2 linked regions of the Thermochromatium tepidum ATCC 43061 genome follow. The protein of the gene in region 2 binds, or shares a complex with, the protein of the main gene of each other region. Links are inferred from orthologs where the notes say so. Each region holds a gene or a part of one and is shown on either strand. Other genes may lie near its edges. The genes, in order: mnmG and mnmE.

Evidence for each region.
Region 1: the proteins of mnmE (region 2) and mnmG are in contact, whole or in part, in a solved structure (PDB 9HIP), measured with the Escherichia coli proteins. The link is inferred for Thermochromatium tepidum ATCC 43061 from one-to-one orthologs.

The regions. Positions count from the first base shown.
Region 1 is NZ_CP039268.1:2,132,939-2,146,573, forward strand. Bases 6,464-9,337 are described here. They hold mnmG (tRNA uridine-5-carboxymethylaminomethyl(34) synthesis enzyme MnmG), read right to left. Parts: upstream 8,909-9,337; coding sequence 7,019-8,908; downstream 6,464-7,018. Other genes in these bases: E6P07_RS09860 (GGDEF domain-containing protein), read left to right, coding at 6,464-6,940. Outside these bases: dtd (D-aminoacyl-tRNA deacylase), read left to right, coding at 1-18; E6P07_RS09840 (alpha-isopropylmalate synthase regulatory domain-containing protein), read right to left, coding at 32-1,633; thrC (threonine synthase), read right to left, coding at 1,630-3,027; E6P07_RS09850 (DUF4212 domain-containing protein), read left to right, coding at 3,303-3,560; E6P07_RS09855 (sodium:solute symporter family protein), read left to right, coding at 3,573-5,456; more of E6P07_RS09860, read left to right, coding at 5,912-6,463; E6P07_RS09870 (AAA family ATPase), read left to right, coding at 9,549-10,493; E6P07_RS09875 (DUF58 domain-containing protein), read left to right, coding at 10,568-11,551; E6P07_RS09880 (transglutaminase TgpA family protein), read left to right, coding at 11,538-13,635. UniProt on the Escherichia coli protein: NAD-binding protein involved in the addition of a carboxymethylaminomethyl (cmnm) group at the wobble position (U34) of certain tRNAs, forming tRNA-cmnm(5)s(2)U34.
Region 2 is NZ_CP039268.1:2,753,121-2,769,067, forward strand. Bases 2,315-5,169 are described here. They hold mnmE (tRNA uridine-5-carboxymethylaminomethyl(34) synthesis GTPase MnmE), read right to left. Parts: upstream 4,485-5,169; coding sequence 3,144-4,484; downstream 2,315-3,143. Other genes in these bases: feoB (Fe(2+) transporter permease subunit FeoB), read left to right, coding at 2,315-2,805; yidC (membrane protein insertase YidC), read right to left, coding at 4,504-5,169. In the rest of the region: E6P07_RS12710 (FeoA domain-containing protein), read left to right, coding at 182-472; more of feoB, read left to right, coding at 469-2,314; more of yidC, read right to left, coding at 5,170-6,162; membrane protein insertion efficiency factor YidD, read right to left, coding at 6,155-6,391; rnpA (ribonuclease P protein component), read right to left, coding at 6,376-6,762; rpmH (50S ribosomal protein L34), read right to left, coding at 6,759-6,893; chromosomal replication initiator protein DnaA, read left to right, coding at 7,183-8,526; dnaN (DNA polymerase III subunit beta), read left to right, coding at 8,630-9,730; DNA replication/repair protein RecF, read left to right, coding at 9,860-10,951; E6P07_RS12760 (lipocalin-like domain-containing protein), read right to left, coding at 11,041-12,153; E6P07_RS12765 (ABC transporter permease), read right to left, coding at 12,153-14,666; E6P07_RS12770 (ABC transporter ATP-binding protein), read right to left, coding at 14,663-15,316; E6P07_RS12775 (PepSY domain-containing protein), read left to right, coding at 15,650-15,947. UniProt on the Escherichia coli protein: Exhibits a very high intrinsic GTPase hydrolysis rate. Involved in the addition of a carboxymethylaminomethyl (cmnm) group at the wobble position (U34) of certain tRNAs, forming tRNA-cmnm(5)s(2)U34.

The sequences.
Region 1 (13,635 bases), 620 kb from region 2 along the record:
TTTTGGCTCGAAACCTAGGACTGGCACCTGTTTAGCGGCCCTGGCGATCCGAACCCACCTTGATCCAGTGGAGCTGGATATTGAGCATCCGCATCGTCGCGCCAACGGCGGCGAATACCTGATTGGCGTGGACACCCCGGGTCCTCAGGTCACCGCGCTCGGTCTGCCAGGTGATGCTGCATTCGGTGAGCGCATCGGTCCGCCCCCCCTTGGGGATCCGGACCTCATAGTCGATCAGCGGCGGTAGCGTCATCCCCTGACGTTTGAGGATCCGCCCGAGCGCATTGGTAAAGGCATCGAAGCCGCCATTGCCCGTCCCTGTAGCCGTAAAGACCTGATCGCCGAGCCGGAGCTTGATCCCGGCCATGGACTCCAGATCCAGACTCGACGAGATGGTACAAGACAGGAGCTCGGCGTGCGTATAGTCCTTGCTCTCCAGGACCTCGGCGATGATGAACGGCAGATCCTCGGTGGTGATGGTCTTTTTGGAATCACCCAGCTCGACGATGCGCTGCAAGACCCGGCGCTGCTCCTCATCAGACAGCTCGATCTCGAGCCGTTCCAGGTTCTTGGCCAGCGACGCCTTGCCGGAGAGCTTGCCGAGCGCATAGCTGCGCCGCCGCGCGAAGCGCTCTGGCGAGAGCCGGCTGTGGTAGAGGCTGCCTTTCCTGTCGCCATCGGCATGGATACCGGCGGTCTGGGTGAAGACGTCGGCGCCGACGATCGGGGCGTTGTCCGCGATGCGCTTGCCCGAAAAGGACTCGACGAGCTCACTGACGCGCACCAGATGGGTCTCGTCGATCCCGAGCTCGCAGTCGAGCTGATCGCGTAGATTGACTGCGACCTCGGCGAGCGAGGCATTCCCTGCCCGCTCGCCGAGACAATTGACCGTGCAGTGGACCGCCGCAACCCCTGCCTGGACGGCGGCGAGTACATTGGCCGTGGCTAGACCATAGTCGTTGTGCGGATGGAAATCGAATTTAAGTCCTGGGAAACGCCGGACCATGTCCGAGACCGCCGCAAAGACCTGATCCGGCGTCATCACACCCAGGGTATCGGGCAGCATGAAATGCCCGATCCCGGCCTCGGCCAGGCGTGCGACCAGGGTATAGACATAGTCTGGGCTATCGCGATAGCCGTTCGACCAGTCTTCCAGATAGAGGTTGACGCGCAGGCCCTGCGCGTGCGCCCGATCGAGGGTTGCCCGGATGTCGGCGATATGCGCCTCGGGCGTCTTGCCAAGCTGACCACGACAGTGTCGCTCGCTGCCCTTGGCCAGCAGGTTCAGCACCTGGCCTCCGGTGCCCCGGATCCAATCCACGCTTGCCCCGCCATCGGCGAACCCCAGCACCTCGATCCGCTCAACCAGGCCGCGTTCCCCGGCCCAGTCGATGATCTGGGCCACGGCGCTGGCCTCGCCCGAGGACACGCGCGCCGAGGCGACCTCGATCCGATCGACCCGCACCTGTTCGAGCAAGACCTTGGCAAGGTTGAGCTTCTCGGCGGGTGAGAAGGACACCCCCTGGGTCTGTTCCCCGTCGCGGAGTGTGGTGTCCAGGATCAAGACCCGGCGTCTGGAAGATCTCTGCGCCAGATCGGTCGGGTTGGAGGACTTCAGAACCGCATCCGTCATGGCGCAGATACCGTCCCGAGTGTCGCTTCGAGATAGCCCTTCACCGCCGCGGCCCTGGCCTCCAATTCGACGCAGCGCGTCTTTCTCTCCAACAGCCCCTGGAGCGCGGGCGGCAGCGGCGCCTCCTGGCCGATCGCCTGGACCACGGCCGCGCCGAATTTGGCGGGGTGGGCGGTGGCGAGACAGATGGCCTCGGGCAGGTCGCGCGCGGCCCGCACTCCAACCGCCGTGTGGGGACAAAGGATGTAGCCGGTCGCCTCATAGGTGGCACGGATCTGGTCGAGGGTCTCGGGATCGCTCACCGCCGTCGCCTCGAAGTCGGCCTGGGCCTTCTGATGCCGCTCGGCAGACACCCTAAGCCGACCTGTGTGTCTGAAATCCTCAAGCAAGGCACACACCAGCGCCTGATCGCCGTCGTGCAAATAGTAGAGATAGCGCTCGAAATTGGAGGCGATCTGGATGTCCATCGCCGGGCTCAGGGTGTGATAGACCTCCTCGCCCAGGGCATAGACGCCCGTGTGGATGAAGCGGCTCAGGATGTCGTTGCGGTTGGTCGCAATCACCAGGCGCTCGATGGGCAGCCCCATGCGCCGTGCCAGATAGCCGGCGAAGACATCACCGAAGTTGCCGGTCGGGACCGAGAAGCTGACCCGACGCCCGACATCGCCGCCCGAAATCCGGCCCCAGGCATAAAAGTAGTAAAAGGTCTGCGCCAGGATGCGCGCCCAGTTGATCGAGTTGACGGCGCCGAGCCGATAGGCCGACTTGAAGGCCAGATCGTTGAACAGTGTCTTGACGATGGCCTGGGCGTCGTCGAAGGTGCCGCGCACCGCGATGTTGTGGACATTGCTGTCCAGCACCGTGGTCATCTGCCGTTCCTGGATCGGCGAGACGCGGCCCTTGGGGTGCAGGATGAAGATCCGGATGCGCCCCTTGCCGCGCACACCATAGATGGCCGCCGAGCCGGTGTCGCCCGAGGTCGCGCCGAGGATGTTGAGGATCCCTCCCTCGCGTTCGAGCAGATACTCGAATAGATTGCCAAGCCACTGTAAGGCCACGTCTTTGAAGGCCGCCGTCGGACCATGAAAGAGTTCCAGGATGCGCCGCTTGCCCACAGTCACCACTGGGGTGACCTCGGGATGCGAGAAGTTCGCATAGGAGCGTTCGATCAGGGCCTTCAGATCCGCACGCGGGATCTCGTCGCCGATGAAAAGTGTCGACACTTCGAGCGCCAGATCCTGGAAGCGCAAGCCGGCCCAGGCACGCAGCTGCTCGGGATCGAGGACGGGGATCTGGGACGGAACCAGCAGGCCACCGTCGGTCGCCAGTCCCATCATCACGGCTTGTGCGAAACCGATCGGCTCGATTCCACCACGGGTACTGATGTAGTGCATTGTGTTCTCTTCTTAAGGACAAAGGATCTTCATGTAGAGGCCGATTCAGGGCGCGGATCAACCGACTGAAACGTTGACAGCACGCCAAGCGCAACCAGACAATGCCGACAATCCGCTCGATACGGCAGAACGAGCCGGATGCATCATAACCAACGAGGGGGCTTCTGCCATATTTTGCGTGCACTGATCCGTCTCACGACGATCAGGGCGGCGCGCGCCCCGTCACCCCGCCCTTTCACAGTTCATAGTCCAAACCCTGAACGGAGTGACATGACATGACACCCGACAAGCGCGCAGACTATTGGAGAGCGAATCTTCGCTATCTCACCGTCTTACTCATCGTCTGGTTCGTCGTTTCCTATGGCTTTGGCATCCTGCTCGTCGAACCGCTCAACGCCATCCATCTCGGCGGCTACCCGCTTGGTTTCTGGTTCGCCCAGCAGGGGTCGATCTATATCTTCGTTGCGCTGATCTTCATCTATGCCGCGCTGATGAATCGCCTCGACCATCAATTCGACGTCGGCGAAGAGTGAGGAAACGATCCAATGACCGAACTCGAGATCTGGAGTTACTCCATCGTCGGCCTGACCTTCGCCATCTATATCGGTATCGCGATCTGGTCACGCGCCGCCTCTACCAGTGAATTCTATGTCGCCGGCGGCGGCGTGCATCCGGTTGCCAATGGCATGGCGACCGCGGCCGACTGGATGTCGGCGGCCTCCTTTATCTCCATGGCCGGTATGATTGCCTTCGGCGGTTATGGCGGCTCGGTGTTCCTGATGGGCTGGACCGGGGGTTATGTGCTGCTAGCCCTGCTTTTGGCGCCCTATCTGCGCAAGTTCGGCAAGTTTACGGTGCCCGAATTCATCGGCGACCGCTACTATGCCAACGGGGCGCGCGTGGTGGCCGTCATCTGTCTGATCCTGGCCTCAGTCACCTATGTCATCGGTCAGATGACGGGTATCGGTGTGGCCTTTAGCCGCTTCCTCGGCGTCTCCTACGAGATTGGGATCTTTGTGGGCATGGGGATCGTCGCCATCTACGCCATCCTCGGCGGCATGAAGGGCATCACCTATACCCAGATCGCCCAGTACGTCGTTTTGATCTTCGCCTACACCATCCCGGCGATCTTCATCTCGCTGAACCTCACCGGCAATCCCATCCCCCAGCTCGGACTCGGCGGTACCCATGTCGGGAGCGGAATGTCGCTGCTGGACCGCCTCGATCAGGTGGTCACGGACCTCGGCTTCAAGCAATATACCACCCAGGTCATGGGCAGCACCCTCAACATGTTCGTCTATACCCTGTCGCTGATGATCGGCACCGCGGGTCTGCCGCATGTCATCATCCGCTTCTTCACCGTGCCCAGGGTGCGTGACGCGCGCTACTCGGCCGGCTGGGCGTTGGTCTTCATTGCCATCCTTTACACCACGGCCCCGGCGGTCGGTGCCATGGCGCGTCTGAACCTGATGGACACCATCCAGATCGGTCCAGTCGGAGAGGAAACCGGAAATCTGGTCTACGACGAGCGTCCAGACTGGTTCAAGCGCTGGGAGACCACAGGTCTTCTGAAGTTCCAGGATTGGAACCAAGACGGTCGAATCCAGTATTACAGTGATGGCGGGCTTGGTGAGGCCAGGATGAAACTGGCCGACGCCAAGGCCAAGAACGCTGGCGTAGAGACGGCCGAACAGGCCGTTGCAAAGGCGGAAACCGCACACAGCGCTACCAAGTTTGCCAAGTTCGGCTGGCAAGGCAACGAGATGGTCACGGTCAACAATGACATCATGGTGCTCGCCAACCCCGAGATCGCGGGATTGCCGAACTGGGTGATCGCGCTGGTGGTCGCCGGCGGTCTGGCGGCGGCACTCTCCACCGCCGCCGGTCTGCTGCTCGCCATCTCCTCGGCGATCTCGCATGACCTGCTCAAGGGTGTGTTCATGCCGCAGATTACTGAGAAGGACGAGCTCTTGGCCGGACGCCTTTCTATGATTGGTGCCATCCTGCTGGCGGGCTATCTCGGACTCAATCCACCTGGATTCGCGGCAGGCACCGTGGCCATCGCCTTTGGTCTGGCGGCCTCCTCGATCTTCCCAGTGCTGATGCTCGGCATCTTTGCCAAGCGCATGAACAAGCAGGGCGCGATCGCGGGCATGATCGCTGGTATCACAGTGACCCTGCTCTATGTGTTCCAGCACAAGGGGATCCTCTTCATCAAGGGCACCGAGTTCCTGATGCCCGAGCTTGGGATGGGCACCAACTGGTTCTTCGGTATCACACCCGAGGCCTTTGGCGCAGTCGGGGCCTTGGCCAACTTCCTGGTTGCCGGACTGGTGTCGGCGCTCACCGCCCCGCCGCCCGAGCACATCCAGCATCTGGTCGAGGACGTGCGCATCCCACGTGGTGCAGGCGCCGCCGTGGGTCATTAGATCGGCCTCAGCCGCGCTTGACCTTGCAATGAACCCCGCCGAGGCGGGGTTCATTTTGTCGTGGGGCCGCGATTGAAAGCAAAACGTAATCGCCGCCTCCGACCCGATCATTCGCCCCCGGCGCCATCCGGCATGCGATCCATCATGCAACCTGTAGATGGGGTAACGATCATGACCAATGGCTCTTCCCTGACGGCGATGGAACAGATGGTGTTCCTGGGGCTGGTCGGTTGACTGCGCTATTCTCAGTCTTCAAACGCGCGCGGTGACCTCCAGTCGAGCGACGAGACACCGAAAGACCCCGACTAAACCTGCACGGATCCGCCTCTCGATACTTCGCGACACCTGGCGTCGACTCGCCTATCATTGCACCCCGATCTGGAAGCCATCGTCCTCCGTTGCGGGCGGCGATGGCGCTCGGTTTTGCTAACTTCTTCTCGGCGGGTCGAACAGAGATGAGCGTCAAGCAGATGGACTTCAGGGACGACCTGAAAACGGCCTCAGACTATCTGCGCATGGCGGTGCCGCAGATGGTGTGCCGCCGCATCCCGCCGACACCCTACAACTACGCCCTCTGGTATGCCCACGTCCAAAACGCCTGCCCGGAGCTGAGTCGCTCGTTGCTGGTCGAGTTTCCGGAAAACGGCCCCTATGACCCGGAGAAGAGCGAGGCGCTGTTCTTTGAGTATTTCGTCAAGCACTATCTCCCGACCAGCCCACAGGCGCGGGATCTGATCGCCGAGATCGTCGCGACCCTGACGCAGGCGGTCTCACGCAATCTGCGCGGTACCCAGGACTATGGGGCCAGTTTGCGCGAGGCCATGACGGTGTTCGAGGAGCCCGCGGTCGATCCCGAGCGCATCCGCGCCCTGGTCGATCAGTTGCTTACCGAAACACGCGATCTAGAGAGCCTCACTCAGTCCTTCCAGAGCGAGCTGCAATCGGCCAGCGCCCAGGTCGAGCGGCTCAAACGCGAGCTGGAGGAGAGCGAACGACGCGCGCGTCTGGATGCCCTGACCAAGATCCCCAATCGGCGCGGTTTTGACGAGGCACTGGCCCAGTCGCTCTTGGGCGGTGACGACGAGCCGACCTGTCTGATACTGATGGATCTCGATCACTTCAAGCGGCTCAACGACACCTACGGTCACCAAATGGGCGATCGCGTCCTGGAGAGCGTCGGCGGGGTTCTGGCCAAGCTGCAAAGCGATCGGGTGTTTGTCGCCCGTTATGGCGGAGAGGAATTCGCGATCATCGTCCATGACGAACTGGAGGCGGCCCAGGCGCTGGCCGAGCAGATCCGGCGTCAGGTTGCCGCGATCCAGATCAAACGCAAAAGCACCCAGGACACCATCGGTGTGATCACGGTCTCGATTGGGCTGACCCGTTTCCGCCCAGGCGAGACGGCCGAATCCCTGATCGAGCGCGCCGACACGGGGCTCTATCGCGCCAAGGAGGGCGGGCGCGACCGGGTCGTGATCGCTTGACGACAGATTTCACGACATCCGGTTCAGGAACAAGACCGACGCAAGCCCAGATTGAAACCGCGTCGATCGCGGGCCGGATCAATCGATCCCTTTCGATCCAATCTGCCGCTTGAGATGAATCAGCAACAGCGAGATCGCCGCCGGCGTGACGCCCGGAATGCGCGCCGCCTGTCCGAGGGTCGCCGGACGCACCCGTGTGAGCTTCTCACGCACCTCAGCCGAGAGTCCGCGCACCTGCGCATAGTCGAAGCCATCGGGCAGCGGCTTGAGTTCCTGTTCCCGCTGGCGCTCGATCTCGGCGCGCTGGCGCTCGATATAGCCGGCATAGCGGGTCTGGATCTCCAGTTGCTCGGCGACCGTGGGCGCGACCGGCTCGGGCGGCGCACCGATCAGCGCACACAGACCGGCATGGCCGACGCCGGGCCGCGCCAGCAGCTCCAGGGCACGCACCTCGCGGCGCAGCGGCTCGCCCAACACCTGAGTCGCCAGCACCGGGTCGAGTGCCTCGGGTCGCACCCAGGTGTCGCGCAGACGTTGGCGCTCGCGCTCGATCGCCTCGCGCTTGCGCTCAAAGGCGCGCCATTGCGCATCGCCCACCAGACCGAGCCGGCGCCCGGTTTCAGTCAGACGCAGATCGGCATTGTCCTCGCGTAGCAGCAGGCGGTATTCGGCACGGCTGGTGAACATGCGATAGGGCTCATTGGTCCCGCGTGTGATGAGGTCATCGACCATGACCCCGAGATAGGACTCGTCGCGGCGCGGATGCCAGGGTTCGCGGCCCTGGACCTGGAGCGCGGCATTGGCCCCGGCCAATAGCCCCTGGGCGCCGGCCTCCTCGTAGCCGGTGGTGCCATTGATCTGGCCGGCGAGAAACAGCCCCGACAGCGGGCGCGTCTCCAACGAGGGCTTGAGATCGCGCGGATCCAGGAAGTCGTATTCGATCGCATAGCCGGGCCGGGTCAGGTGCGCGCGTTCCAACCCGACGATCGAACGTACCAGCGCCTCCTGGATGTCATAGGGCAGGCTGGTCGAGATCCCATTGGGATAGACCTCACGGGTGCTGAGTCCCTCAGGCTCCAGAAAGATCTGATGTGAAGCTTTATCGGCGAAGCGCACGACCTTGTCCTCGATCGAGGGACAGTAACGCGGTCCGACCCCTTCGATCACCCCGGTGAACAACGGCGAACGCGACAGCCCCGAACGGATGATGTCGTGGGTGCGTTCGTTGGTATGGGTGATGTGACAGCTGACCTGACGCGGATGGTCCTCGGGCCTCCCCATGAAGGAAAACACCGGAACAGGATCGTCGCCCGGCTGCTCGGTGAGTCGGCTGTAGTCGATACTGCGCGCATCGATCCGCGGCGGGGTGCCGGTCTTGAGCCGCTCGATGCGAAACGGCAGCTCACGCAGACGGCGCGCCAGGCCATTGGAGGGCGGATCGCCGGCCCGCCCGCCTTCATAGCTGGATAGACCGATGTGGATGCGACCGCCGAGGAAGGTGCCGACCGTCAGCACCACCGCGCGTGCCCGAAACTCCAGCCCCATCTGGGTGCGCACGCCGACCACACGCTCGCCCTCGATCAGGAGATCCTCGACCGACTGCTGGAAGAGCACAAGCCCCGGCTGGTTCTCCAGCGCCGCGCGCACGGCCGCCTTGTAGAGCTGACGGTCGGCCTGGGCGCGGGTGGCGCGCACCGCTGGGCCCTTGCTGGCGTTGAGGATCCGAAACTGGATCCCGGCGCGATCGGCGGCGCGCGCCATGAGCCCGCCGAGTGCGTCGATCTCGCGCACCAGATGCCCCTTGCCGATGCCGCCGATGGCCGGGTTGCAGCTCATCTGGCCCAGGGTCTCGAGGTTCTGGGTCAGGAGCAGGGTGCGCACACCGCAGCGCGCGGCAGCCAGCGCGGCCTCGGTGCCGGCATGCCCGCCGCCGACCACGATCACATCATAGGTATCGCTTGCACGCATCTTTAATTGAATGAAAGGTAGGTCCGTGAAGACAGGACAAAATCTAGTACAGTACAAAAAAATGGCCTCCCCTGCCTCACCAAGGGCAGCGCGAAGCAGAGGTCCTGTTCGACCTGGGGGTTGTCCATCCAGCAGGGATCCCAACACCCAGAGGAAGCCGGGGCGAAGGCGTCGAGTTTGGCGATGAGATGAAGGCCCACGGCCACGCCAGTTTCTTAAAATATCCGTGCCGTAACTATTCAGCTGCTCCCAAACGGTCAGCCCCGTCGTAGATACAAGGAGCGGCTTCTGTGTGGGAGCGGCGGTTGCCGCGATTCGGGCGGTCAAACCGGCAATAGGTTCTGTCATCGCGCCTGAAGGCGCTCCCACGGTTACGGTACTTACCTTGGTTGGACCGAGAACCTGAATAGTTACTCCGTGCCTTCGTGTTCCTGCTCGCCGGCAAGCTGGACTTCGGAAAACGGGGTCAGCCAATCGGCGTCTATGATGGATCGATGGTGGGAACCGGCTTGGGGCCTGGTCTGATCATGGTCACATCCAATCGCGACGATTGCGCCGGGTCGCCGGATGAGAGGTCGAAAACGGGCGTTGACCTCGACTGTATCTCCAACCTCAATCTCTCGATTTCGACGAGTCGCCGATGAACCTACACCAGACATCCAATCCAGCCCGATCCAACCTTACCGAGTGCATCCTGCGCGATGCCGGTGCCATCATCCTCGGCAAGGATCGCGAGCTGCGCCTGGCGCTGGCCTGTCTGCTCGCGCGCGGTCATCTGCTGGTCGAGGACCTGCCGGGCGTCGGCAAGACGACGCTGGCGCATCTGCTGGCGCGCCTGCTCGGGCTGGAGTATTCGCGCATCCAGTTCACCAGTGATCTCTTGCCGGCCGATGTCATCGGTGTCTCGGTCTATGATCGGGCCTCCGAGAGTTTCCGCTTCCATCCCGGCCCGATCTTCGCGCAATTGATCCTGGCCGACGAGATCAACCGCGCCACACCCAAGGCGCAGAGCGCGCTCCTGGAGGCCATGGAAGAGCGTCAGGTCACGGTCGAGGGCGAGACTCGGCGTCTGCCCGAGCCCTTCTTTGTCATCGCCACCCAGAACCCGCTGTTCCAGGTCGGCACCTTTCCGCTACCCGAGTCGCAGCTCGATCGCTTTCTGATGCGCATCCATCTCGGCTACCCGGCCGCGGAGCAGGAAAAGGCGCTACTCGCCGGCGAGGACAGGCGCGAGATGCTCGCGCGCCAACGACCGGCCCTGACCAATGCCGAACTGATCGACTTGCAGCAGTCCGTGGTCCGTATCCACGCCGCGCCGCCGATCATCGACTATGTGCACGCGATCCTCCAGTTCACGCGCGGCTCGGAGCGTTTCGCCTATGGGCTCTCGCCGCGCGCCGGGCTGGGTCTGCTGCACGCGGCCAAATCCTGGGCCCTGCTCGCCGGGCGCGACTATGTGATCCCCGAGGACGTGCAGGCGGTGCTGCCAGCAGTGGCCGTGCATCGCCTGACCGGCGGCGAGCCGGGCCAGCGGATCGGAGACGACGAGGTGGCGCGTTTCATCCTCACCAATGTGCCTATTTGAATCGGACGCAACGGGACGCCACATCCGTCAAACCGACACCCGAACCGAATCTTGAGCACAACGACACTGACGCCATGTCCCAGGTCTCCGACCGCCTGCGCGAGCGCGCACACCGCTATTTCGACGGCCTGCTGCGCCGGGTGCTGCCTGGACCGGACGGTGTGGCGCGCGTCGGCGGGCGTCAGATCTATATCGTGCCGACCCGCGCCGGGTTCATGTATGGCGCGGTGCTGCTGGTGATGCTGCTCGGGTCGCTCAACTATCAAAACAACCTGGGTCTGCTGCTGACCTTCTTCCTGGCCTCGGTCGGGTTGGTGGCCATGCATCACACCTGGCTCAATCTGCTGGGGTTGGCGGTGCAGGTACGCGGCGGCACGCCGGTGTTCGCTGGGGAGCAGGCGCGCTTCGAGGTCATGGTGCGCGCCGAGGGCGGACGCCCGCGTCATGATATCCGTTTGCGTAAAAACGAAGAGAGGCCGCCGCCGGTCCATGTCGGCGCTGGGGATCAGCTGTTGGTCGTGCTGGCTGTACCGACCGAGAAACGTGGCTGGCAGCGGCTGAGCGATGTGATGATCGAGACACGTTATCCGATGGGGCTGTTTCGCGCCTGGACCCATGTCGCCACCGAGGCCAAGACCCTGGTCTTCCCCAAACCCGCGCCCCAGGCGCCCGAACCTGGCCACGACGCCGGAGACAGCCCCCGTCCCCATCGCACCCGTCACGAAGGCGCCGAGGACTATCTCGGCGCGCGCGGCTACCGTCCGGGCGATTCGATCCGCCATATCGACTGGAAGGCCTATGCGCGCGAACGCGGCCTTGTGGTCAAGCAATACGGTGGCGAGCAGGGTCAAGAGGTCTGGATCGACTGGGCGCGCTTCAACACACCTGATCCAGAGATTCGGCTTGGACTGCTGACGCGGCAGGTGCTCGACGTCAGCGCCGGCTCGACGCGCTTCGGTCTGCGTCTGCCCGGCGCGGTCGAGGGGCTGTCTCAGGGCGCGGTCCATACCGAACGCTGTCTGACCCGACTGGCGCTCTTCGGCCATGCCCAAGACTGACCTCATCCCCGAGACCGAGCGGCCAAAGCGCCATCAGATCCTCTGGACCACACTCCTGGTCGCGGCGGCGTGCGCCCCATTCGTTCGCTCTCTGGACGGCCAGGTCGTAGCCTTCCTGACCCTGATCTTGGCCATCCGACTGGCAGCGCTCCGCTGGCCAGCCACCCTGCCCAACCGTTGGATCCGCGCCCTGATGGCCTTCGCCGGCCTGGGCAACTGTCTGGCGGCCTATCACACGATCTCCGGTCAAGACGGCGGCTCGGCGCTGCTGGCGACCATGCTCGTGCTCAAGCTGCTGGAACTCGACACCAAGCGCGATCTCCGCCTGGTGCTGATCCTGCTTGGCTTCCTGAGTGTGGTGCAGTTCCTGTTTGACGATTCCTTTCTGCTCACGTTCTATGTGGGTCTGATCGCCCTGGGTCTGGTCACGCTGTTGACCGAGCTCAACGGCGGGCTGGGGGCCACGGGTCTGCGTCCGGCGCTGCGGGTCGGCCTCCGACTGGCACTCCAGGCCATCCCGCTCACCCTTATCCTCTTCGTGCTGTTTCCGCGTCTGACCGCCCCACTCTGGAGTCTAGGGGTCGATAGATCCAAGGCGCTGATGGGCATGTCAGAGATTATGGAGCCAGGCAACATCAGCGAGCTGGTGGTCAATGGCGAACCGGCCTTTCGTGTGCGCTTTGCCGGTCAGCGCCCGGAGTCGAATCAGCTCTACTGGCGCGGCCCGGTGCTATGGACGACGGATGGACGTCGCTGGACGCCGGGTGCACCACCCTCCGACGGGCAGGAACCGGCACGCCTGATCGAGACGAGCAACCCGGTCGAGTACGAGGTCGTCATGGAGCCGACTCAGCAACGCTGGCTGTTTGCGCTCGACCTGCCGGTCAGCGCGCCGGATGGTGCCGCGATCAACCCGGATTTCCAACTCCTGTCGAACCAGCCGGTGACGGTACTCAAACGTTATCGGGTGCGCTCGGTCCTGAGCTATCGCACCGCCGAGCCGGACGAGCGCGTGCGCGGTCTGGCGCTTGAGCTGCCCGACAATGTCACGCCCCGGATGCGTGCCCTCGTCGACGGCTGGCGCGCCCAAGCCAACGACGATTGGGCACTGGTCCAGCGGGCCCTGGTTCATTTCAACCGCGAAAACTTCTATTACACCCTGCTGCCGCCCAAACTCGGCGCCAACCCCACCGACGAGTTCCTGTTCGAGACCCGTAGCGGCTTTTGCGAGCACTATGCCAGCAGTTTTGCGCTCCTGATGCGGATCGCCGGCATCCCCTCGCGCATCGTGCTCGGCTATCTCGGCGGCGAGACCAATGCCTTTGGCGGCTATACCCTGGTGCGCCAGTCCGACGCCCATGCCTGGGTCGAGGTACTGATCGCGGGGCGCGGCTGGGTGCGGGTCGATCCGACCGCAGCGGTCGATGCGTCGCGGATCGACAACCGCGTGGCCATCGAGCGGCTGGGGGCTGGGACCTCGGCGCGCTTCGATCTCGGTGAGGCCACTATGCTGGCACGCTGGATGCGCGATCTGCGTCTGCTGGGCGATACCCTGGAGGCGACCTGGCAGAACTGGGTGCTGGACTTCTCGGTCCAGGACCAGCGCCGGCTCATGGACCGGCTCGGGCTGGGCGCCTGGCAGGAATACGGACTGGCCGTGCTGATGGTGCTGGCCGTGTCCTTGACGCTGGGCGGCCTCCTGCTCGTCCTGATGCACGAACGGACCGAGCGCGACCCGCTCGAACGGCTCTATGCGCGTCTGTGCCAGCGGCTGGCCCGTATCGGGCTGCCGCGCCGACCTTCTGAGGGCCCCAGCGACTATGGCCGGCGCATCGCCGCGGCGCGCCCGGATCTGGCCCCGGAGATCGGCGCCTTCCTCGCGCTCTACATCCCAGCGCGCTACGGCGAACGCTCGACGCCCGAGACCCCAAAACGGCTATCGGCCCTCCTGCGTGGCCTCAAGCCCCGGGCTCAGCCGATCCAGAGCGCGCCCAAGGGGATCGAGCAACCGCCAGTGTCCATCGGCCTGGAGTCGATAGACCTCCAGCCTCCGCACCGGCAGATCGATCGGCCACGATCGTCAT
Region 2 (15,947 bases):
GCGTCGAGGGAAGGGTCGAGTCGATGATTTGAACCCTAAAGGCGTTCCGGATGCAAAGGGTTTCACCGATTTGGTTCAGCGCACGATGGGCCAAGTCTGCGCAACAGATCAGGTTCAGGTTATGCTTCAGCTTCTCATTCAATTCAATGCCGTGCCCGATGGTTCCGAGCCGTACCGAGCTATGTCCCAGACCTCAGATCCGCTTCGCCTCACCGATCTTCCGGACGACACCCCGGCGCGACTCGCCGAGGTCCGGGGCGGACATCAGCTCAGGCGCCGGCTGCTGGCGCTGGGGTTACGTCAGGGCAGCCCGCTTCGCATCCTCCAGCGACGCGGCAGGGGATTGGTGCTGGCCAGCGGTGAACTGCGCATCGCCATCGGTGCCGGGATCGCCGAAAAACTCTGGGTGACGCCGGAGAGCGATCAGGCCATGTTCGCGATGCAAGGGCAGTCTGGAGACGAGATGGCGTGAACGGAACCGATCGTACCGCCGCCGAGGTCGTCAAGCTACGCCCACCGCTGACGATCGCGCTAGCCGGCAATCCCAACTGTGGTAAGTCGGCCCTTTTCAACGCCCTGACCGGCATTCGCCAGACCACAGGCAACTGGCCGGGTGTGACGGTCGAACGCAAGGAGGGCTCACTGGAACTGGACGGACGCCGGGTGCGGGTGATCGACCTGCCCGGGATCTACTCGCTCGACGCCAGCTCGCTCGACGAGAGGGTCACGCGCGACTATCTGCTCAGTCACGAGGCCGATCTCATCGTCAACGTGATCGATGCCAGCAACCTGGAGCGTCATCTTTATCTGACGGTACAGCTCTTAGAGATGGGCGTGCCGGTCCTGATCGCGCTCAACATGATGGACATCGCGCGCAAACGCGGTATCCGGATCGACACCGGGGGGCTGGCCGAGGCGCTTGGCTGTCCAGTGGTGCCCCTGGTGGCGGTCAGCAAAGAGGGTCTGACCGAGTTGCAGGCGCGACTGCTGGCCGTGGCTGAGGGACGCGAGCCGTCCGGCAGGGCGCTCACGCATGGCGAATGCGTCGAGGCGGCGGTGCTGGAGTTACTGCCCCGGCTTGACTTGATCGGTGGCGCCGACGTTGGACGCGCCAACGCGCGCTGGCTGGCGCTCAAGCTCCTGGAGTCAGACCCCATCGCCGAGCACGCCGTCGGTCCTGAGACACTGAAGCTCGCCGAGTCACTGCGCCGGCGGATCGCCGAGCGCACCGGTGAAGACACAGATCTACACATCGCTGACACCCGCTTCGGTCATGCCCATGCACTCGCCCGGCGCGTGCTGCGCGAGGAGCGGCGGGTCGAGCGCACGGTCTCGGACCGCATCGATCAGGTGGTGCTCAGCCGGGTGTTCGGCATCCCGCTGTTTCTGCTGATGATCTATCTGATGTTCATGTTTACCATGAACATCGGCGGGGCCTTCATCGACTTCTTCGATCAGGTCGGACAGGCGCTGTTCGTCGACGGGCTCGGCGAGCTGCTGGGGCGTCTTGGCGCGCCCGACTGGCTGACCCTGGTGTTGGCCACGGGCATCGGCGGCGGTCTCCAGGTGGTCGGGACCTTCATCCCCATCATCGCCAGTCTCTACATCGTGCTCGCGATCCTGGAAGACTCGGGTTACATGGCGCGCGCGGCCTTCGTCATGGACCGTTTCATGCGCTCCATCGGGCTACCGGGCAAGGCGTTCGTGCCCCTGATCGTGGGTTTCGGCTGCAATGTGCCAGCGGTGATGGCCACGCGTACCCTGGAGAGCGAGCGCGAGCGCAAACTGACCATCCTGATGAACCCCTTCATGTCCTGTGGGGCGCGGCTTCCGGTCTATGCGCTATTTGCCGCCGCCTTCTTTCCGCATTCGGGTCAGAATCTAGTGTTCGTGCTCTATCTGACCGGGATCGCGGTGGCCATCCTCTCGGGGCTGGTGATGAACCATACCCTACTCAAGGGCGAGAGCTCAGGTCTGCTGATGGAACTGCCGCCCTATCACCTGCCGACCGTCAAGGGCGTACTGCTGCGTACCTGGGACCGGGTCAAGCTGTTTCTGCGCGAGGCCGGTCGGGTGATCGTGCTCATGGTCCTGGCGATCAACCTGTTGGCGACCATCGGCAGTGACGGGAGTCTGGGCAATACCGACAGCGAGCGCTCGCTTCTGGCCGAGATCAGCCGGGGCGCTACACCACTCTTTGCGCCCATGGGGATCCGCGAGGACAACTGGCCGGCGGTGCTCGGGATCTTTTCCGGCGTGCTGGCCAAGGAGGTGATCGTTGGGACGCTCGACTCGCTCTATGGCCGGTTGGCGGTCGAGTCACACCCGATCGAGGAACCAGAACCCTTCGATCTGTGGTATGCGCTGGGCGCGGCAGCCGGCTCGATCGGCGAGAATCTCGGACAGCTCGGCGAACGCCTGCTCGATCCGCTCGGGCTCGACATCGGTGAGGCGAGCGACCGTGAGACGGCCGCCGCCGAGCAGGGCGTCCAGACTGACACCTTCGGTACCATGGCCGAACGTTTCGACGGACAGGCCGGGGCCTTTGCCTATCTGCTGTTCGTGCTGCTCTATTTCCCCTGTGTGGCCACCATCGGCGCCATCGTGCGCGAGGCGGGTGCTGTCTGGGCGACCTTCGTCGGCGTCTGGACCACGGGTATCGCCTTCCTGACGGCGACCCTCTTTTATCAAATCGCCTCCTTCGAACGCGACCCGCTCACATCCGGACTCTGGATCGGCGGCGGATTGGGATCCTTTTTCGTGGTGCTGATCGGCCTGCGGCTATGGGCGGCACGCACGCCCTGACTCTAGGCCGACAGCCGCGCGTTGTCCTTGGCCCTCGACTCCTCCATGAACACACGCTTACCTCCGACAGGGCACACGGGCGTCGCGCTGAGGGTATCGGCCCGTTTCAGGCGGTCGTGGAACGAGGGATTGGCCGGCGGCAGCCGTTGGCTTGTGAGCAACTGGTCATTCATTGGGCACAGCGTTCCTAATATGAGGAAAGTCAGAGGAACAGCGATGGGAACGCGGCTTTAACGGATGACTGCAGAACAGGTAAGCCATCCTCGAAACAAAAAGCCCGCATTTAAGCGGGCTTACGGGGTTTTTGTGGAAGACTTCGGACGACGCAGGAAGGCTTATTATTTTCCGATACAGAAGCTGGAAAAGATCCGATTCAATAGATCCTCTGAGGTGAACTCGCCCGTGATCTCGCCGAGCGCGCGTTGCGCCAGATGCAGTTCCTCGGCAACCAGCTCGGCACCGAGTCTAAGCTCTAGGTTGGCTGCCGCCGCTTGCAAGGTACTGCGCGCGCGTTCGAGCGCTTCGAGATGACGGCGCCGCGCGATGAAGGCACCCTCGGGATGGGCACTCAGACCGGCGTGTGCCTTGATCTGTCCCCTGAGCAGCTCCAGGCCTGCGCCGGTCACCGCCGAGAGCGCGATCTCAACCTCGCCGTCCCGCTCGACGAGACGCGCCGGCTCGCCGACTAGATCGATCTTATTGCGGATCAGGATAACGGGACAGTCGGTAGGGAAACTCGAACGGATCGATGCATCTGGTTCCTGATCGACCGACCGGACCCAGAGCACCAGGTCGGCGTCGTTCAGGGCCGCCTGGGCGCGCCGCACGCCCTCCCGCTCGACCGGATCCTGGCTGTGGCGCAGCCCGGCGGTGTCGATGATGCGGATCGGCAGCCCATCGACCTGGATGTCGAATTTAAGCAGATCGCGCGTCGTGCCCGGGATGGCGGTGACGATGGCGGCCTCCGTGCCGCAGAGTGCATTGAGCAGGCTCGACTTGCCGACATTAGGCGCCCCGGCGATCACCACCGCCAGGCCCTCACGGATGATCTGGCCCTGATGGGCATCAGTGAGGAGCTGCTCGACATCCGCTACGAGTCTATGCAGATCGGCGGCGAGCCGGGTGTCCTCGGCGAGATCGAGCTCTTCGTCTGGGAAATCGAGCCCAGCCTCGACCTGGAGCCTCAGTTGGATCAGGCGCTCGAGGAGTGCTGCGATCCGCTGCGAAAAAACCCCTTGCAGACTGCGCCCGGCCAGCCGCGCGGCGAGGCTGGTCGAGCTTTCGATGAGATCGGCGACCGCCTCGGCCTGGACGAGATCGAGCTTGCCGTTTAAGAAGGCGCGCTCGCTGAATTCGCCTGGACGCGCCAGGCGCGCGCCCAGCTCCAGACAGCGGCGCAACAGCAGATCCATGACGACGGGTCCGCCATGGCCCTGGAGCTCGAGCACATCTTCGCCAGTGAAGGAGTGCGGGGCCTGAAAATAGAGCGCCAGACCCATGTCGATGAAGGTCCCATCGGACTCGTGAAAGACGCCGAGGACCGCGCGTCGCGGTTCGGGGATCCGCCCCAGGATGGCCGCGGCGATCGCCGGTGCCTGTGGACCGCTGACCCGCACAATCCCCACCCCACCCATCCCGGGCGGGGTGGCGATGGCGGCGATGGTGTCAGGGGTCGTCATCGCAGCGACGTCGCCTGGCTCAGTGGCGACGCTTGGCCATCTCCCGTTCCAGGTCGCGCGTGATCTTCCATTGCTGGGCGATCGATAGCAGGTTGTTGACCGTCCAGTAGAGCACCAGACCCGAGGGGAAGAAGGCGAAGAACACAGTGAACACGAACGGCAGGCTCATCATGATCTTGGCCTGGAGCGGGTCCGGGGGGGCGGGATTGAGCTTCTGCTGCACGAACATGGAGACACCCATGATCAGCGGCAGGATGAAATAGGGATCCGGCGCCGAGAGGTTGTTGAGCCAGAGCACGAAGGGCGCCTGACGCAGCTCGACGCTCTCCAACAGCACCCAGTAGAGGGCGATGAACACCGGGATCTGGATCAGGACCGGCAGACAGCCACCGAGTGGATTGATCTTTTCGGTCTTATAGAGCTCCATCATCGCCTGATTCAGACGTTGCTTGTCGTCGCCATAGCGGTCCTTGAGCGCCTGAAGCCGAGGCGTGATCTGACGCATGTGCGCCATGGAGCGATAGCTGGCCTCCGAGAGCTTGTAGAAGGCAAGCTTGATCAGGATGGTCAGTACGATGATCGCCCAGCCCCAGTTTCCGACCACGGCATGGATCCAGCTCAGCATCCAGAAGATCGGCTTGGCGATGACGGTCAGCCAGCCATAGTCGACCGCCAATTCGAGCCCTGGGGCGACGTCCTCCAGCTTATTCAGGAGCTTGGGACCGACGAAGAGCCGATCATCGAACACATGCACTGTACCAGGCGCGATGCTGACCGGTGTCGAGTATTTACCGATGATATAGCGCGGCTCGTTCGGGCCCGACAGCGCCTTGGTATAGAGGGTCTGGGGTATACCCTGGGGCGGGATCCAGGCTGCAAGGAAGTAGTGCTGCATCATGGCGATCCAGCCATCGGTCACGGTGCGGTCGAGCTTGCCCTTGGCCATGTCTTCCAGCGAGACCTTTTTGTATTTCTCCTCCGGGCTGTAATAGACACCGCCGGTAAAGGTGCTGATGAAGCGGGTCTCGTTGGGGTCGTGCAGTGCGGTGCGTTGGAGCTGGTTGTAGGCGCGCGCGATCACGGGGGTAGGGCTGTGATTCTCGACCACCTGGCGCGATTCGATCAGATAGCTGCCGCGGGTGAAGGTGTAGATCTTCTTGACTCGGAGCCTGGCGTCTTCATTGGTCCATTCGAGGACCACCTCGAGCCGGTCGGCCCCAGGCTGGAGATCATATCGTGTCTGGGCGCTGCTAAAGAGCGCTTCGTGGGTCGGCAGGAGCTCCAGGCGGTCGCCGAGCAGTCCCGACTGGACGATGAACATGTTCGGCGGCGTCTGCTTCAACAGCTGGAACTTGTCGTCCGGGCGCTCGGGGACGACCGCATAGTCGAGCAACCAGGCATTCAGGAGTGTCCCGCCGCGCGGCGAGATCTCGAGACGCAGCACATCGGTCTCGACCCGGATCGGCGTCTCTTCGGGAGCCAGGGTGTTTGTCACGAGGCCAGGGGCAGTCGAGATGGTCGGGATCTCATTGGCGGTGGGCACGGTAACGCCGGCGGCGTCCTGGATCTGCTCCTGGGCAACTTGGGCAGGACGGCCATAGTCCTGCATCCAGGACTCATAGATCAGAAATAGCACCGCGGCCAGTGCCAGAAAAAGGAACAAGCGCTGGTTATCCATGAATCGTGGTCTGCCTTTTCTCAGGGACAGGATCGATGCCGCCTGGATGCCAGGGGTGACAGCGCAACAGGCGACGCAGGGCCAGATAGCCCCCGTATAAGAAACCGTGGACCTCGATGGCCTCCACGGCATAATGGGAACAGCTGGGGTAGAAACGACAACGCGGACCGAGTAGAGGGCTGATCAGGTATTGATAGGCCCGAATCGCCCCGATCAAGATTCGACGCATGATGAACTCTCGAGATGGATCCACACCTGTTCTAGGGCATCGAACAGACGTTGGTTCGACTCGGCAGTAGCTCTCGGTGTACACATCACCACGATATCAACCCCTGGAAGACGCCGATAGGCACGGCGAAAGCTCTCACGCGCCAGTCGCTTGAGCCTATTGCGGTCGATGGCGCGGCGGGCACATTTCTTGGAGATGGCCAAGCCTAGCCGGGGCCGGTCGAGTCCATTGGATCGATAGAGCACAACAAAACCACCGAGGACTACGCGACGCGGCTCGACGAAGACACGACGGAATTGACCGGCACTCGTTAGCCGCCGCTCGCGCCCGAAGCCCTGGCCAGGGTCGCTGCTTTGCGCGTTGGCGCTCAGGGGATGAGGTGCGCACGGCCCTTGGCACGCCGCGCACTCAGAACCTTGCGGCCATTGCGGGTGGCGCTACGGGCACGGAAACCATGGGCGCGAGCACGCTTGAGGCGGCTGGGCTGAAAGGTGCGCTTCATGTTAACGATACTCCAGAGAAATCTGTGGTGGGACGCAGGGGTCTGATGACCCAGCTAAAAAAGACGTGGAAGCCTAGGTAATTTTTTGCCAGAAGTCAATCAAAAGACGTGCCCAATCGGTTCGGGCTGTGGATAAGTCGACGCAAGGGCGCTAGACTTGGCCGGTGGTTCAGGCCAGGAGGCCACGTCCGGCTGCTGTGCGCACCGGCTTCATCATCAAATCCACTCCTTATGCAATCATCCGGGTGGCGCCATCGCGCGCGCTGCCGTATCCAAACCGAGACGACGCATGTCGGGAAACGACTTAGCCCTATGGGAGCACTGCATCAATCAATTGAAGGCCGAGTTGACATCCGCCGAGTTCAACACCTGGATCCTGCCCCTGCAAGCGCGCGTGGATGGCTCATTGCTCAGGTTGTTAGCGCCGAATCGGTTCGTGCTCGACTGGATCCGCAAGCATTATGCCGATCGTCTGCGCGAACTCTGTACGCGCCACAGTCAAGGCGAGGTCTCTGAACTTTATTTCGAGGTTGGCGAGTTTGGTGCAGAGAAAGGACAGGGTGCCCGCTCGAAGTCCAGTGTGATCGGCTCGGATCTGGCCGATCGGCGCGCGACGGCCAATCTGAACGCCGACTTCAATTTTGAGACCTTCGTCGAGGGCAAGTCCAACCAGTTGGCACGCGCGGCTTCGATCCAAATCGCGCGTAACCCGGGCGGAACCTACAATCCGCTGTTCATCTATGGTGGGGTCGGGCTGGGCAAGACGCATCTGATGCACGCGGTCGGCAATGGCATCCTCACCTCCAATCCAAGTGCGCGAGTCGTCTATCTGCACTCCGAGCGTTTCGTCGCCGAGATGATCAAGGCCCTGCAGCACAACCGCATCGAGGAGTTCAAGAAGACCTATCGCTCGGTCAACGCGCTCCTGATCGACGATGTACAGTTCTTCGCCGGCAAGGAACGCTCACAAGAGGAATTCTTTCATACCTTTAATGCGCTCCTGGAGTCACGCCAACAGATCGTGCTGTCTAGTGACCGTTTTCCCAAGGAGGTGACTGGACTGGAGGAGCGTCTGCGCTCGCGTTTCGGCTGGGGTTTGACGGTGGCCATAGATCCGCCCGACCTGGAGACCAGAGTGGCCATCTTGCACTGTAAGGCCAGTCAGCTCGGCGTCGAACTGCCTGAGGACGTGGCCTTTTTCGTCGGGCGGTGTATCCGTTCCAACATCCGCGAACTCGAGGGGGCGCTCAGACGTCTGGTGGCTAATGCCCACTTCACCGGCAAACCCATTACCTTGGAGTTTGCGAAGCAGGCGCTGCGTGATGTGCTCATCGCTCAGGACAGGCAGGTCAGTCTGGAGAACATTCAGCGCACGGTCGCCGACTACTACAAGTTGCGCACCTCCGATCTGCTCTCAACCAAGCGTAGTCGCTCGCTGGCACGTCCGCGCCAAATGGCCATGGCGCTCGCCAAGGAGCTCACCAAGCATAGTCTGCCCGAGATCGGTCAGGCATTCGGAGGCCGCGATCACACTACGGTTCTGCATGCCACCCGCAAGATCAAGAGCCTGCGTGAAAGCGATGCGACGATCGAGGAAGACTACCGCAGCCTATTAAGAATGCTGACGTTGTAGAACACTCCAGCCAACCAAATCCGATGCACCCCCATCCCTCTGAGTCGATGACTAGCTTACCAAGCCAGCGCTAGTCATCTCGGCGAGAATCATGGAGCCCCTGATGGAATTCATTGTCAACCGAGAAACCGTCCTGCCTGCGCTCAATAAGGTGACCGGCGTCGTTGATCGGCGCCAGACCCTGCCGATCCTAGGTCATTTGCTCGTCGTGGCCCGCGACGGGCGCGTCAGCCTCACAGGGACAGATTTGGAGGTCGAGGTCAAGACCAGCTTCGAGGCCGAGATCTTGCAAGAGGGCGAGACCACGATCCCAGCCCGCAAGCTGTTCGACATCTGTCGCCAGCTGAGCGAGGGCGCCGAGATCCGGTTTCGCCTCAGGGATGAGCGCTGTGTCATCACCGCAGGGCGCGGACGCTTTACGCTTGGACAGCTACCGGCGACCGACTTCCCGATCATGGATCTCCCGGCAGACGGTTTCGACTTTCAGATCCAGGAAGGCCAGCTCAAGCACGTGCTCGACAAGACGGCCTTTGCCATGGCGCAACAGGATGTCCGTTACTATCTGAATGGTCTGCTGCTGGAACTAAAGGCAGACGCCCTGATCGCGGTGGCGACGGATGGACACCGGCTGGCCAAGTTCGTTACGCCGCTCGATCTGGCGCTGGACACTGAGCGTCAGGGGATCGTGCCCAGCAAGACCGTGATGGAGCTTAAGCGTCAGCTGGGCGGATCGGATGCCCCGGTCGCACTCCGTCTCAGCGAGCGCAGTCTGCGCGTGGTGGTCGGCACCATGACCCTGACCTCCAAACTCATCGATGGTCGCTACCCTGACTATGAGCGCGTGATTCCAGGCCGTGATGGGGGTATGGCCATCGTCGAGAAGGATGCCTTAAGACGCGCGCTCTCACGCGTCTCGATCTTCTCGAACGAAAAATATCGCGCCGTGCGTCTGGACTTCGAACCAGGCAGGCTCAAACTGCTGGCGCACAATCCCGAGCAGGAAGAGGCCGAGGAAGAGATCGAGCTCGATTACGCGGGCGAGCCAATCTCGATTGGTTTCAATGTCGCCTATCTCATGGACGTGCTTGGCGCCATCGATGCGCCAGCGGTCAGCCTCTATTTTCAGGATGCCAACAGTAGCTCGCTCTGGCGCGGCGCAGACAGCGAGAGCGAGACCTTTGTCGTCATGCCGATGCGACTGTGATCCGCATACATGCACGGACGCGAATATCCTGATCCAGTCGATCTGAAGTCAGGTTCCGACATGGAACACTTCAACATCGTTGCAGAGTCGCCCAGTCCAGCGTTTCAGGGGTCAGGCCCGATGTTTCACGTGGAACATTCGGGCCTGACCCCTGACCCTGGTCTGCGCTCACTTCGGATCAAGTCGCTACGCAACATCCGACAGCTCGATCTCGCCATCGATACGCGGACACTGCTGCTGACAGGGGCCAATGGTGCCGGCAAGACCAGTGTCCTGGAAGCCATCTATCTACTGGCGCGCGGGCGGACCTTCCGTGGAACCAAGTCCGGGCCGCTTACTACTCAAGGCGAGCCATATACCCGTGTTGAGGGTGTCTATCAGGCGTCTGGCTATGACAGGATTCGCCTCCGCTATGTCAAGGAAGGCGCCACGGCTGCACGTGACATCCATCCGCCGCTATGGATGGAGACCGGGGACGCCGATTGGCGTTCACCCTTGCAGGTCAAGCTGATCGGCGAAAACGCGCAGATCCTGCTCGAGGGCGACCCAAGTCTGAGACGTCGTTTCCTGGACTGGAATGTGTTCCACGTGGAACACCGTTTCGCTCAGATCCACAGGGATTTCACGCGCGTCTTGATGCAGCGCAATGCGGCCATTCGGTCTGGTGGCGGCCAACAGGGGCTCTGGGATCGCAGTTTCATCGCACTGGCCGAATCCATAGATCGCCGACGTGCCGCATTCCATGCCGAATGGCGTGCGTACTTTCGGGCGCTGTGTGATGACTATCCGTTTTTGCAAGGGGCCGATCTGCGCTATCGACGCGGTTGGCCAGATGGCTGGGAGCTCGGCGAGACCCTAGCATCACTGGCCGATCAGGAGTTGGCGCGCGGCTATACCCTGGCCGGTCCGTCACGTGCCGACTTTTGTGTCGACTGGGGGGAGGGTAGACGCGGCTTTTCGCGCGGACAGGCCAAGATTGTGGTCGCGCTACTGCAGCTCGCGGCTGAACGTGTCCATCGTGCGCATGGGCGTGAGCCGGTCATCTGGCTGCTCGATGACCTCGAAGCCGAGCTGGACCGCACCATGGCTGAGCGCTTGTGGAGCGCCTTTGGTTCCACGGGCAATCAGGTCATCGCCACGCGCGTGGCGAACGATGGCGATCCTGGAATCTTTGGTGGTACGGAGTCGCTGACGATGTTCCACGTGGAACATTCCGGCTGAGACGACTTGAGTCCGGAAACACGCCTGGCTTTGCGATCTGACGACGTTCCACGTGGAACATTTTCAGTGAAACCTCGAGTCAAGAACGCTCAACCCACCCGGATCCGGTCTCCATAGCCGGTCATTTCCAGATAGCCGCGCCCGATCTCGCGTTCGTCCTCGAACCCACGTACCGCGCCCTCCCAATAAATGGTTCCCGTCGAGCGACGGCTGTCGAGTTCCTGGTCGTCCATCAGCGGCTGGAGGCGGTAGCGACGCTCACCGATACCCAGATCCCATTCGATCGGGTATTCGATCCCAGTGCGTGGCGACCGCCAGCGCCGCCGCGGGAACCAGGTGACCTGCTTAGGTCCGAGCGACTGGGTTCGACCATCGCTCAAGCGTCGGGTAGCGCTCGCCCAGAGCGCCGTGCCGTCGGGACGGCGCATCCGAAAGGCCATGAGGGCGTCACCATCGTCCAGGTTCAGACCGACCCAGTCCCAACCCTCGGCCTCTTCGGGGCTGTAGGCACTCGACCATTCATGATCCATCCAGGCGCGCCCGCTGACCGTCCGACGCTGACCCTCCAACGTCACCTGGCCATCGACCCGCAACTGAGGCCGGCTGTAGTAATAGCTGGAATGCAGCGGGTCCGGCGCCTTGCGACTAAAGCCCTGGTCGCCGTTGAGCATGGGGGGTCCAGTGAAGACGAGTCTGAGGTCATAGTCAAAGTCCTCGGCGTTCACGCGGGCAGCATAGTGGTCCTCCATCTGCTCGAACGACCAGTCATGGATCCAGACGTGCGCCCGATCCGTGCTGTATCCGGCGCGCTCGAAGCCTGTACGGGCGGCACGCTGAGCGTGACGCAAGCGACCCAATCGCGGATCGGCGATGGCGGCATGCGCCAGCAGCAGCTGGCGTGGGGCAAAGGCGCTCGGGTTGTCCTCACCGATGCCAGTGCGCACGCGAAAGAAGGTGATCTGAAAGCCGAACGGATCGCCGTCCGCCTCGATCCAACCGGTCACATACCACCATTCGGTGCGAAATCCCGGGTGGCCTCCCTCGTCGTTCGGGAAGCGAAGGACGCGACCGGGGAGCACGGCGTCGAAATTGACCTCCGGTTTAGTCTCTGCGCCGACGTTTTTAGCGGTCGGCTCAGTCGCCGCCAGGAGGGGGGTCAGGGGTAGGCTGGCCAGGGCCAGCAGAGAGGTCCGTCGCTGCATCACCAATCCTCACGCACCGCCAGCACGGCGTCCTGGCGCATCGCCTGCCGGCCTGCGAGCACGGCGGACAGACTGGCCAAGACGGCAAGCGTGCCCGCAAATACCAGGAGTGAGCGCCAGGGGATGCTCAGATCCATGCTCCAGTGAAAGCTTTGACGATTCACGACCTGGATCAGAATCCAGGCGATGGCGCCGCCAACCGCCAGCCCGCCGAGTATGCCGACACCAGCCACCAGGCTGCCTTCGAGGGCGAGTAGACCCCCGATCTGGCCGCGCGTCAGCCCCAGGTGGCGCAGTAGACCGAACTCCCGGCGGCGCGCGGCCGCGAGCGCCGCAAAGCTGGCCGCCACACCCGCCAGCCCGATGACGACGGCCGCCGCCTCCAGGACATAGGTCACGGCGAAGGTGCGATCGAAGATCCGCAGACTGATGGCGCGAATCTCGCCCGGGGCCGTGACCTCCAGCGCCCCCGAACCAGCCGCTGCCTTGAGCGCCTTGGCCAGGCTGAACGCATCGGTGCCCGGCGCCAGCCAGATGGCGGCATCCTGTACTGAGCGATCGCCGGTCAGACGGCGGTAATCGGTAAGATCCAGCATGAGACTGCCGGTCTGGCGCGCATAGTCACGCCAGACCCCGGCGACCCTGACCGGCACCTCGGATCCGGACAGCGGAAGACGAACACGATCACCCGGACGCCAACCCTGGAGGTCATGCAGTGCCTCGGAGATCCAGATCGCCGTCTCGCCTTCGGCCACCGCTTGGGCCGAACCGACCAGCGGGAGTTCGTGTCCATCGGGTGACACGGGCCGAGCCAGCAGGGCGACCGGCGGTCGGCCGGGGACCAATCGCAGGCTGTCATGGCGGGTGAACTCGATATGGGCCACGCCAGGCACATCCGCAAGTCGCCGCTGGAGCGCCTCGTCCAGGACACCGCCGCTCTGAGTGCGCCCGGCGCGCAGATAGAGGTCAGCCGACAGGATCTGGTCGAGCCAGACCTCGACCGAGTCGCGCAGTGAGTTGACCATGATCGCCATAGCGACCACCAGGGCCACGCCGGCGAGAACGCCCGCGGCGGCGACCGCCCCCATCCCCGGGACGGCCCGCAACCGGGCGACGGCCAGCCGTACCGGGACAGGTCCCCACAGCGGCAAGACTCGACCGAGTCCGGAGGCGAGCAGCGGCAGCCACAGGAGGCTTCCTACCAGGAGACCGAAGATAGCCAGATAGCCCCCGATCGGCAGCCCCAGGAACGGCGGCAGGGTGCAGAGTGGCAGACTGGCAATCATCAAGGCGAGTCCGAGCCTGGGGTGTCCGCGTCGCGGCGACAGGGCCGAATCGCCACCAGACTTAAGTGCCTGGGCCGGCGCGATCCTGGAGGCTTCACGTGCCGGTAGCCAGGCCCCGGCCACACCGGCCCCCACGCCGAGCAGGATATACAACCCACTGGTCCAGGGATCGAAGCTCAGGGTCGGCGACAGGCCGGCAAAGAATCCGGCACCCAGATCGCCACCGAGGAGTTCGAGCAGGGCGAAGGCGACCCCATGCCCGAGCGCTACACCGACCACGCCCCCCAGGAGTCCCACGAGCGCCCCTTCCGCCAGCAGCCAGACAAAGAGCTGACGGCGCCTCAGCCCGATGGCGCGCAGGAACGCCAGTTCGGTATGCCGGCGAACGACCGACAGCGCCTGCGCCGAGAAGACCAAGAACGCCCCCGTCACCAAGCCCATGACCGCCAGAAGACCGAGATTGACCCGATAGGCGCGCGAGAGATTCGCCGCCTGACCCTCGGCCGTCTCTGGGACCTCCAGCCACACACCCGCCGGCAGGAGCGGTGCCAGTGCGGCACGGGCCGTCTGGACGTCGAGTCCCTCGACCAGCTTCAAATCGATGCGCGTCAGCCGCCCGAACTGAGCGAAGTGCCTCTGAACCGCCGCGATATCCATGACCGCGAGCTGGCGATCTTCGGCAGCTCCCGGCATATCGCCGGCCACCCGGAGCTCCAATGGCTGGGAACCGGCATAGACGCGCAGCCGCTCGCCGGGTCTGACGGCGAGGGCCGTCTGAGCGGCGGCACTGAGAAAGAGGCTGTCCTCGGCCAGCACAGCGCGACGCGACTCGGACTCGGCTCGATCCGCAGACCTCGCCGGACGCGCCAGGAGCGCGGGCGTGACGGCGGCGGCCGCGAACGGATCCAAACCCAGGATATGGAGCCTATCCGTGGTGCCGAGACGCTCGGTCCAGACCTCCAGAACCGGACTGGCCTGTGCGACCTCGGGGCGTGTCGCCAGGTGCGCATAGAGCGCCTCGTCGAAGCCGGTGCGCGGACCCAAGACCTGGAGGTCGGCGGCGCCGGCCAGGGTGCGCAGACCGCGACCGAACTCAGCGAGTGCAGCCTGATTGACGGCGTGCACGGCCATACCGAGCGCCACACCCAGCACAATGGCGGCGAAAGACAGGAGGGTCGCGGCGCGCCGCCGCCCCAGCGAGCCGAGAAATACCGGTGCCAGTCTCATGCGTGCAAGCCCTCGGGCGTGAGCTGCAACACGCGATCGGTACCCTTGGCCGCCTCTGGCGAGTGCGTGACCAGGATCCCCATCGCCCCTGAGTCCCGAATGCGCTCACCCAGCAGCTTCAGCACGCGGGCGGCATTGGCCGGATCCAGGTTGCCCGTGGGCTCATCGGCCAAGATCAGGCGCGGGCGGTGCACCAGGGCGCGGGCGATGGCGACGCGCTGCATCTCGCCTCCAGACAGCTCGTGTGGCCAGCTCTCGGCGCGATCGCCCAAGCCCACGGCCTCCAGGAGTGAATCGGCCTGACGCTCCGCGCGCCGACCGCCCTGACCCTTGAGCCAGAGCGGCAAGGCGACATTCTGACGCAGGGTGAGATGGGGCAGGATATGGAACGCCTGAAACACAAAGCCGAGTTTGTCGCGCCTCAGCCGGGTCAGGGCGTCCTCGTCGAGCCTCGCATAGTCCTCGCCGTCGAGCACCAGACGTCCGCGATCAGGTCGGTCCAGGCCAGCGATCAGATTCAGCAGCGTCGACTTGCCGACGCCGGACTCACCGACGATGGCGACATATTCGCCCGGTTCTAGACACAGTGAGATGGACTGAAGGACCAAGCGACCGTCGAACCGGCGACACAGGTTGGAGATTTCGAGCATGGAGGCCAGGAAACCAAGGCGATTGGAGGCACTGGGCCATATGTCGCCTAGGGTGGTATCACAATAAGGCAACAACAAGACCACCAGGATTTGCCGCTGCCCTTTTAGCAGCGTGCTAACCTGTTGCTCGTTACATAACGCAAGCGGTCGCCCGCAGCGCCATGGAACCCGAGATCCCGCGCAGCGGGTATGGTGAGTCCGGTCATCGAGCATGCAGCGACTGAACGCCCGAAAGCCGCCTGAGGTCTGCGCACCTGACAGGTCGACTCATTCAGGCCGGAGTAGCCCAGCTTGTTCACGTTTAGGTGTCAAGATGTTCAGCGGAAATTCAGCTTGCCGGATCAGACTACGCATCGCTTGGTCAAGCATCTGGTCAACGAGACCCGGGTCATCACCATGACGCCTATCACTCATCTGTCATGCATCCTCATCAGTGTGCTGGCCTTCAATGCCTCGGTTCTGGGCGATCACCTGGATCACGACAGCGTCAAACGCCTATGTGATGAGGGCCGTATCCTATCGATGTCTGAGCTGATGAGACGGACCGCACGGATTCAGCCGGGTCAGTGGCTTGAGGCTGAGCTGGATCGAGTGCATGGGCGCTATGTCTACGAGATTCGCATCCTCGAAC